Regions from separate parts of the Streptomyces sp. NPDC058221 genome, predicted to be linked through region 3. Evidence: riboswitches for the same ligand, from Rfam matches in the RefSeq annotation. Region 3 holds a riboswitch; each other region holds the start of a gene.
The links. Region 3 has a riboswitch for S-adenosylmethionine ahead of ACFVW8_RS03970 (hypothetical protein). Riboswitches for the same ligand answer to the same signal wherever they lie in the genome.
Positions count from the first base shown of each region.

Region 1 (3,272 bases), on a different contig from region 3:
CGCACCACTTCGGAGGCGTACGCCGCCTCGTTCAGGCTGAGACCGATCACGGCGACGACCATGTCGGTGGCGAGGCGCGACTCGTCGAAGCTGAAGAACGCCGGGCCGAACGGCACTCCCACGCTCAGCGTCCGGTAGAGCGCGCTGAAGTTGTAGAGGAACAGCAGGATCACGATCAGCGGGACCGATCGGAACAGCCAGGTGTACACCCAGCTGACCGCGCGCAGCACCGGGCTCGGGGAGAGTCTGGCCAGGGCCAGCAGCACACCGCCGATGAGCCCCAACACCGCGCTGTATACGGCGACTTCAAGGGTGACAAGGAGGCCTTCGAGGATGGTGGGGCGCAGGAACCAGTACTGGAACCGGTCCCACTGGTAGAAGGGGTTGGTCACCAGGCCGTGGATGATCTGGGCGACCAGCACGAGCACGACGGCGCTGACGATCCAGCGGCCGGGACGCAGCAGCGGCCGGACCCGCTGCGGGGCCAGGGGTTTCGGTTCGGCGGGTGGATCGAGGCGGGGTTCCGCCTCGGCGGGCGGCGCTGACCCGGAGGACACAGCGAGGCCGGGGGAATCACTCACGGAGGGCTCCAGCGGATGCGGACAGCCCGGACCGCGGACGGCAGCGCCGCCGCGCCGGCCGGGACGACTCGGCGCGGCAGGGCGTACAGCACGGAACGGGGCCGGACGGGGCGAGGGCACACCGCGACAGCGGTGGACGTCAGGGAATCAGAGGACCGTCAGCCTCGACAGAGACAGAGGCCGCGACAGGCGGCGGTACACAGTGCGCTGCTGACGCGCTGCAGGTCGACGGAGCGGTCGGCGCAGAGCATCACGCGGCCGCGGGACCGCCAGGCGGCCATCCCCTCAGCTGCGTGCATCGCTCTCACCGTCACCATTCCGCCCCCGCGGGGCCTCGCGCCTGCCGGACTTCATCCGGTCCGGTCCCACCTGGGGGCCCCGTGCGAGGGCCGCCGGCCGCCGGCCGGCGAGCCAGGGCTTTTCACTGACGCCCGGAGGCGTTCCGCGCCGCAAGTTAGGCATGCACCGTCAGGAATGTCAACGCCCGTGACCACCAGGCGAGACGGCCCGTACGGCCTTCTTGACGGCGTCACGCCGCGGACCGAAACTGGCGTGGACGGTCACGATTGTCAGCGCCCCCGTGCAGGATCGGTCCTGCTCACGGGGTCATCGGCCCCGGCTCGCTGGCAGGCAACCCTTCCACCGCGACGGGGTGCCCCGGGTGACGACCGGGTCCCGCCGGTGTGGCGGGACAAGCGTGGTCTCGCGTCTCGCGAGCCCCGGAGTCGGGACGGGTGGGAATTGTCCAGGAACGGCTTGACGAGGCGCCTGCACATCGATCTGCTGCGTGTCTCCAGCGCTTACTAGCCCGGAATCCCGGACGCGTGCCGGCCCGCACCTCGCGGTCCGGACCGGCACAAAAGCGCAGTCGTTCCACATCCGGCCGCTGGTGCCCACAAGGCGGCGGTGGCTTCCTCGTTCCCACCGGGATCCCCATAGGGAGAGTCATGCCCGAGACAGCTTCGCGCAGTTCCAGCACAGGCAACTCGATCACGTGCAGCTCGATCCCATCCGGACCGAGTCCGTGTGCCACGCCTCCTCGTCCTCAGGTGGCCGTGCCGTCCTCCCGCATCCACAGCCGCATCGGGGTCGGTCTGGCCGGCGGCTTCTACCCCGCTCCGCACCGCTACGAGCTGTTCCTGTCGGCCCGTTGTCCGCGCTCGCTGCGTATCTCGATCACTCTCGGCCTGCTCGGTCTCCAGGACTCGGTCGCCACCACACTCGTGGGACACCCCGCCGAGACACCCGAAGCCCTCGCCTCGCTGCGCAGTGCGTACGAGGCCACGATGCACCACTACGACGGGCCGCTGACGGCGCCCGCGCTGTGCGACCGCTGGAGCGGACGGATCGTCAGCAACCACACTCCCGACATACTCCGCGACCTGGCGGGCCTGCTCTCCGGCCACGACGAGGCCTGCCCCTCCGCGCTGCGCCCGACTGAGCTCGCCGCGGACATCGACGCCCTGTGTGACCTGCTCGACCAGGACGTCACCCCCTTCGCCGGGCCGTCGGAACGATCGGCGGCGCTGGACCTGGTGGACCAGTACCTCACCCTGCGGCCCCACGTCCTGGGCGAAGGGCTGACGGCTGCGGATGTGGACCTGTGGGTGGCGCTCGTCCATCTCGGCCCGGCCGCACTCGCCACGTATCCCCGGCTCCGGGGCTACGTACGCCGTCTCGGCGAGCACCCCGCCTTCCCCGGCGGTGACGACATGGTGCTGTTCTCGGTGTGCGCCGACCCGCTCGACGTCAACTGCGCCTGACGCCTGTGCACGCCAGACGCGGGGGTCCCGTCGGGACCCCCGCTGCGCCACCCGGGTCAGGCGCCGACGTAGGCCGCGAGGTGCTCGCCGGTGAGCGTGGAGCGGTCGGCGATGAGATCGGCGGGGGTCCCCTCGAAGACGAGCCTGCCGCCGTCATGACCTGCTCCGGGCCCCAGATCGATGATCCAGTCGGCGTGTGCCATGACCGCCTGGTGGTGCTCGATGACGATGACCGACTTGCCGGAGTCGACGAGCCGGTCGAGCAGGCCGAGCAGCTGCTCGACATCGGCGAGGTGGAGGCCGGTGGTCGGTTCGTCAAGGACGTAGACGCCGCCCTTCTCGGCCATGTGGGTGGCGAGCTTGAGTCGTTGCCGCTCGCCGCCGGAGAGCGTGGTGAGCGGCTGACCGAGGCTGAGGTAGCCGAGCCCCACGTCGGCGAGCCTGCCGAGGATGCGGTGTGCGGCCGGGGTGTGCGCCTCGCCGTCGCCGAAGAACTCCTCGGCCTCGGTCACCGACATCGCGAGCACCTCACTGATGTCGCGGCCGCCGAGGCGGTATTCCAGCACCGAGGCCAGGAACCGTTTCCCCTCGCACTCCTCGCAGACGGTGGCGACGCCGGCCATCATCGCGAGGTCGGTGTAGATGACGCCCGCCCCGTTGCAACCGGGGCAGGCACCCTCGGAGTTGGCGCTGAAGAGTGCCGGCTTGACGCCGTTGGCCTTCGCGAACGCCTTGCGGATCGGGTCGAGCAGGCCGGTGTACGTCGCGGGGTTGCTCCGTCGCGAACCGCGGATCGCGCTCTGGTCGATCGACACCACACCGTCCAGGCCCGAGACCGATCCGTGGATCAGCGAGCTCTTGCCGGAGCCGGCCACGCCGGTGACGACGGTGAGGACCCCGAGCGGGATGTCGACGTCGACGTCGGAGA
Region 1 is NZ_JBHVWF010000053.1:25,964-29,235, reverse strand. Features, by position in the region: gene ACFVW8_RS18705 (amino acid ABC transporter permease) at 1-581, opposite strand, end outside; SAM riboswitch class IV at 1,140-1,285, shown strand; gene ACFVW8_RS18700 (glutathione S-transferase family protein) at 1,637-2,344, shown strand; gene ACFVW8_RS18695 (ATP-binding cassette domain-containing protein) at 2,401-3,272, opposite strand, start outside.
Region 1: it holds a riboswitch for S-adenosylmethionine, as region 3 does, so the genes downstream of both, ACFVW8_RS18700 (glutathione S-transferase family protein) here and ACFVW8_RS03970 (hypothetical protein) in region 3, are expected to answer to the same signal.

Region 2 (3,272 bases), on a different contig from region 3:
GGGGAGCGGTGCTCCGGTGCCGGTGACCCGGCCGAACGCGGCGGTGACGTCGGCCTCGCCCGTGTAGTAGTGCGGGCCGTTGGTGGTCGAGGGGTCCTGGACCAGGTCCTCGGCGGAGACCTTCCCGGCCGGGGCGCCGTCGACCCCGATGGCGGGGACGGCGTCCAGCGGCTCACCGGGGGAGCCCGCCACATCGGCGCCTGAGATGTCGCAGCGCTTCAGCGCGCTGCCGCTGGGGCCCCGGTAGGTGCCGTCGTTGCCGCCCCAGAACAGCCGGGCGTACGTCACCCGGGCGCCGGGCGGGACGGTGACGCGGCCGGTGCTCGACCCGAAGCCGTCCGTGGTGCCCGCGGTGTTCAGCCGCTGCATGTCGAAGGTGTTGTTGTTGTCCCGGCCCTGGCCGGATGCGGCGACGGCGCACCGGCCGGCCATGTCGGCGGGGCTGGTGGGGCAGCCCATGACGGTGTTGCCGACGGTCCTGAAGTCGCCGTACACGGCCTCGTCGTAGCGCTGGGCGAACGGCGAGACGACATCGGCGGCCGCGGGGGCGGCATGGACGAGTCCGGTGACGGCGGTGCTCAGCAGGGCCAGGGCGGCGAGGGAGACCGGCAGTCTGCGGCTCCGGCGCAGCATGGTCATGAATGGGGGGAATGCCATGCAGCGAACTTAAAGAAGATTTACGCCTTAATCGGTCACGCCGCGCGGTGCGAGACGTACTCCGCGATCTCGCACATCGGCGGCCGCTCCTCGGTGTCCACCGCGTACGTGTGCGGGACGAAACCGCGCTCGCCCCGCTCGAACTGGGTCAGCGAGGGCCGGACCAGATGCCCCCGGGAGAGCCGCAGCTGCGCGGTCCGGTAGATGGCCGCCGCCATCCGGCCGAGCGCCTGGCCGTCCTGATGGCGGTGTTTCCGGACGCCGACGTCGACCTGGCCGAGCGCGTCCAGGCCGACCGTGTGCAGGGCGTCGACGAGCAGCCCCAGCTCCACTCCGTAACCGACCGGGAACGGCAGCTGTTCGAGCAGGGAGCGGCGCACGGCGTACTCGCCGCCCAGCGGCTGGACGAAGCCGGCCAGCTGCGGCCAGTGCAGATTGAGCAGCGGCCGTGCCACCAGCTCGGTGACCCGTCCGCCCTGACCTGCGGTGTCGCCGAGCGGGCGGTCGTACATCGCCTTGACGAACTGCACCGAGGGGTCGGTCAGCAGCGGACCGACGATGCCGGAGACGAAGTCGGCCGAGAAGTCCTTCAGATCCGCGTCGATGAAGCAGACGATGTCACCGCCGGTCACCAGAAGTGACCGCCAGAGCACCTCGCCCTTGCCGGGCACGGCCGGGATGCGGGGCAGGACCGCGTCCCGGTGGATCACCCGGGCACCGGCCCGGCGCGCGACCTCGGCGGTGGAGTCCGTGGAGCCGGAGTCGATCACCACGAGTTCGTCGACCAGCCGGACCTTCTCCATGAGCTCGCGCCGGATCGTCGTGACGATGTCCCCGACCGTCGCCGCCTCGTTCAGCGCCGGCAGCACGACGCTCACGCTCCCGCTCCCGCTGTGCGGGTCGTTCCTGGCGGCCAGAAGCCGGTCCAGCGGACGGTCGGCGGCCGACCAGGAACGCCTGGTCAGCCAGCGTTCGACCTCTTCCAGCACGGTCGATACTCCCTGTGTGTGATCCATCTCGCGGTTCGGACGACTATCTCAACAGTCCGGTGCTTCGGTTACAGTCTTGAACAACGCAGATGGCCGTCGCATGCCGGGGGCCGTCCGCCGATAAACGCCTGGATCGATGGTCCAGTGCCATAGCGCTCATCCAGAGGGACAGAGGGAACGGCCCGTTGAAGTCCCGGCAACCCTCCTGCCGACCGCGAGGTTCGGTAGGGAAGGTGCCAATTCCGTCTTGTGGCGAAATGCGTCACAAGGAAGATGAGGAGAAAGGGCCTCGCCACCATGGCTGTTCAGACTGTTGAAGCAAACACCGACTCTTCTGTGGACCTCGGTCCCGCCGCGGCGCTTTCCTGCCGCGAGTGCGGAGAGCGATTCGAGCTCGGTCCGCTTTTCGCCTGTGTGACCTGTTTCGGGCCGCTCGAAGTGGCGTACGACCTGCCGAGCGGCTCCCCGGACGAGCTGAAGAAGCGCATCGAGGCCGGACCCAACAACATCTGGCGCTACGCGCCGCTGCTGCCGGTCCCCTCCGATGTCGCGGACAAGCCCAACATCAACCCCGGCTTCACCAAGCTGGTCAAGGCCGACAACCTCGCCCGTGAGCTGGGCGTCACCGGCGGTCTGTACGTCAAGGACGACTCCGGCAACCCGACGCACTCCTTCAAGGACCGCGTCGTCGCGATCGCCGTCGAGGCCGCCCGCGCCTTCGGCTTCACCACGCTCTCCTGCTCCTCCACCGGCAACCTGGCCGGAGCGGTCGGCGCCGCCGCCGCCCGGGCGGGCCTGCGGTCCTGCGTGTTCATCCCGCACGACCTGGAGCAGGGCAAGGTCGTCATGGCCGCGGTGTACGGCGGTGAGCTGGTCGGTATCGAGGGCAACTACGACGACGTCAACCGCTTCTGCTCGGAGCTCATCGGCGACCCGCTCGGTGAGGGCTGGGGCTTCGTCAACGTCAACCTGCGCCCGTACTACGGCGAGGGTTCCAAGACGCTCGCGTACGAGATCTGCGAGCAGCTCGGCTGGCAGCTGCCCGACCAGATCGTCATCCCGATCGCGTCCGGCTCGCAGCTCACGAAGATCGACAAGGGTCTCCAGGAGCTGATCAAGCTCGGTCTGGTCGAGGACAAGCCGTACCGGATCTTCGGCGCCCAGGCCGAGGGCTGCTCGCCGGTCTCCACCGCCTTCAAGGCCGGTCACGACGTCGTGCGGCCGCAGAAGCCGGACACCATCGCCAAGTCCCTGGCGATCGGCAACCCGGCCGACGGCCCGTACGTCCTGGACATCGCCCGCCGCACCGGCGGCGCCGTCGAGGACGTCAACGACGAGCAGGTCGTCGACGCGATCAAGCTCCTGGCGCGCACCGAGGGCATCTTCGCCGAGACCGCGGGCGGGGTGACCGTCGGCGTGACGAAGAAGCTGATCGAGGCCGGCCTGCTCGACCCGACGCTCACCACCGTCGTCCTGAACACAGGTGACGGCCTCAAGACGCTGGACGCGGTGGCCGCCACCTCGCAGGCGACGGCGACGATCCGTCCGAGCCTGGACGCCTTCCGCGCCGCCGGCCTCGGCACCAACTGACCTAACCGAGACTCCAGGAAGGGCACCCACCATGAG
Region 2 is NZ_JBHVWF010000003.1:144,174-147,445, forward strand. Features, by position in the region: gene ACFVW8_RS02385 (hypothetical protein) at 1-657, opposite strand, end outside; gene ACFVW8_RS02390 (glucosyl-3-phosphoglycerate synthase) at 693-1,646, opposite strand; SAM riboswitch class I at 1,800-1,926, shown strand; gene thrC (threonine synthase) at 1,944-3,236, shown strand; gene ACFVW8_RS02400 (MoaD/ThiS family protein) at 3,268-3,272, shown strand, end outside.
Region 2: it holds a riboswitch for S-adenosylmethionine, as region 3 does, so the genes downstream of both, thrC (threonine synthase) here and ACFVW8_RS03970 (hypothetical protein) in region 3, are expected to answer to the same signal.

Region 3 (3,272 bases):
GGGTGCGTACGACCAGTGGGTGCCCGCCAAGACGGCGACGACGATGGCCCATCTCACCCGGGAGGACATCCCGTTCCACTACGCGCTCGCCGACGCGTTCACCGTCTGCGACGCGTACCACTGCTCGTTCCTCGGCTCGACCGACCCGAACCGGTACTACCTGTGGAGCGGGTACACCGGCAACGACGGCACCGGTGGCGGTCCTGTGCTCGGAAACGCCGAGGCAGGGTACGGCTGGACCACCTACCCCGAGCGGCTGGAGCAGGCAGGGGTGTCGTGGAAGGTCTACCAGGACATCGGTGACGGACTCGACGCCGCCGGGTCCTGGGGATGGATCGATGACGCCTACCGGGGGACTTACGGCGACAACTCGCTGCTTTATTTCAACAGTTACCGCGATGCCAAACCCGGCGACCCGCTCTTCGACAAGGCGCGCACCGGCACCGATGTCAAGAACGGCGACGGGCTCCTCGACGATCTGAAGGCGGACGTCCAGGCCGGGACGCTGCCCAAGATCTCGTGGGTGGTGTCTCCCGAGGCATACAGCGAGCACCCCAACTGGCCTGCCAACTACGGGGCCTGGTACATCTCACAGGTGCTGGACGCGCTGACATCCGACCCCGAGGTGTGGGGGCGTACCGCCCTCTTCGTCACCTACGACGAGAACGACGGCTTCTTCGATCATGTCGTGCCGCCGTTCGTGCCGTCCGGGGCCGCGCAGGGGCTGTCCACAGTGGACACCTCCGCCGACTACTTCCCCGGCGACATCGGCAACGGCGCCGGGCCGTACGGGCTCGGCCAGCGTGTGCCCATGACCGTCGTGTCCCCGTGGAGCACCGGCGGCTTCTCGTGTTCGGAGGTCTTCGACCACACCTCCGTCATCCGGTTCATGGAGGAACGCTTCGGCGTGCACGAGCCCAACATCTCGCCCTGGCGCCGCGCCGTCTGCGGCGATCTGACCTCGGCCTTCGACTTCGGCCGTTCGGACATCGAGCCGGTCTCGCTGCCTTCCACGGACGGGTACGCGCCGCCGGACGCCGACCGGCATCCCGACTACGTACCGGTGCCGCCGGCCACCGGCAGTGTGCCGAAGCAGGAGCCGGGCGGGCGGCCCACCCGGCCGCTGCGGTACGCGCCCCTCGTGGATGGGGTGGCCGACCCGGCCACCGGGAAGTACCAGCTCACCTTCAGCGGTGGCGACGCGGCCGGTGCGCAGTTCCTCGTGACGTCCGCGAACCGCACCGACGGGCCGTGGACGTACACCACCGAGGCGGGCAAATCACTCTCGGACAGTTGGAACACGGACTACTCCGGGGAGACGACCGACCTCGCGGTGCACGGCCCGAACGGCTTCCTGCGTGCGTTCCGGGGGCCCGGCAAGGCGGCGGGGCCGGAGGTGACGGCACGTCATGATGCCGTGAGCGGGGGGCTTGAGCTGACCTTCACCAATGCGGCGGCCGGGACGGTGCAGCTGACCGTGCGCAGCGCCGACGCCTACGGAGGAGGGGTGCAGACCTTCGCGGTCCGTGCGGGCGCGACCGTGAAGCACACAGTCGACCTGCGGGCCGGCAAGCGCTGGTACGACGTCACGGTGGTCTCCGACACGGACGAGACGTTTCTTCGCCGGTTCGCCGGGCATGTCGAGACGGGCGAGGCCGGTTCCAGCGACCCGGGCCTCGTCACCGCCTGACCGGACCGACGCCGGGATGGCGCGGTGTCAGGGGTGCACGGGGCCCGGCCCTGTGCACCCCTGACCGTCCGTCCGCTGTGCGGTGCCGCTCGTGGGGGCTGCGCCCCCGTGCGTCAGAGTGTGCGTTAGAGTTTTCGCCGGGTCATGAGTTCCAGCGTGTAGCCCCGGCTGGCTGGACGGCACCCCGCTCCGCTGCGGGTGCTCCGGGTGACGACCTGCCCCGTGCGCGAGGTGCGGGGAACAGCGGACCGCGGTGCAGAGCGCTCGGGGTCCATCATCCCCGGAAGGCGAGACCTCACCATGCTGCGTCACCTCACCGAGAACGGTTCCGTCCGGAGCGACGGCTGCGACCGTTACGCCGCGGGCCATCAGGTGCACTGGATCCACGCCAAGAAGTGCCGCCAGGAGCCGGGGCAGGCCGTCGAGATCCTCTTGACGGCCGGCGACGTCAGTGACGGCGGGTGGGTGGAACTGCGTGCCGCCTTCGACTACGCGGGTGACCTCCCGCCGGTGTGGACCCATGCCCCGGATGTGCTGCGGGAGGCGCTCTCCGGTCATCGCGGACGCGTGTACTGGCTGCCCCGGTGGCATGCGCTGAAGCTCGTGGTCGGCGACAGCCGGGTCGCAGGGCTTGTCAACGTCGCGTTCGAGGGCGGGGAGTTGTGCGGCGTATCCGGCTCCGGGCGGGAGTAGCCCGGGGCCCGGCGGGCGTGGTTGTGAGGCGAGGCGATGGTCAATTATGGCGAGATGTCAGGCAGTTGCGCCGGACTGCTTGGCTGGGCTTGCAGATTTGATCGGTGTTGACCGATGTGGCGTCACATAAAATCCTTATAGTGAACGTGCGTTGATCGCATGATCGTGACGCGTGAAGCTTCCGCCACAGGAGTCAGGACGATGACGCGCCCATCCTCCGCAGAGCCCGCGCCCGCCTCGCCCCCTTCGGAGTGCCCCGCGCACGTGGGGCCGGGCGCCGTGCCGCTCAGCGGCCCCTCCTTCCAGACCGAGCCGCGCGCCGTCTATCGCGCGATGCGGCGTGATCACGGGCCGGTCGTCCCCGTGGAGCTGGCCGGCGGATTCCCTGCCTGGCTGGTCATCGGGTACCGCGAACTGCACCACGTCACCAGCGACGGCGAGCTGTTCCCGCGCGATGTCGGCCTGTGGAACCAGTGGGAGTACATACCCGAGGACTGGCCCCTGCTGCCCATGGTGGGACGGCCCCTGCCGTCCATCTACTTCAGTGCGGGGGAGGAGCACCGGCGGCACGCGAGGATGGTCGGTCCCGCGCTGGAAGGGGCCGACCCGTTCGAGATCCGCAGCCACTGCGAGCAGTTGGCCGACCGGCTGATCGACAGCGTGTGCAGCCGGGGTACCGCGGACCTCGTCGCCGAGTTCTGTGAGCCCCTTCCCGTGCTCGTCCTCGCGCGTCTGGTCGGGTTCCCCGATGACGAAGGCGCGGACATCGCCCAGGTGTTGAAGGACCTGGCCGACGGCGGCCCGGGTGCGCAGGAGGCTCATCTGCGCTTCGGGGAGCACATGCAGCGGCTGGTGGCAGCCAGGCGCGCCGAGCCCGGGGACGACGTGA
Region 3 is NZ_JBHVWF010000006.1:93,765-97,036, forward strand. Features, by position in the region: gene ACFVW8_RS03965 (phosphocholine-specific phospholipase C) at 1-1,690, shown strand, start outside; SAM riboswitch class IV at 1,831-1,940, shown strand; gene ACFVW8_RS03970 (hypothetical protein) at 1,991-2,383, shown strand; gene ACFVW8_RS03975 (cytochrome P450) at 2,585-3,272, shown strand, end outside.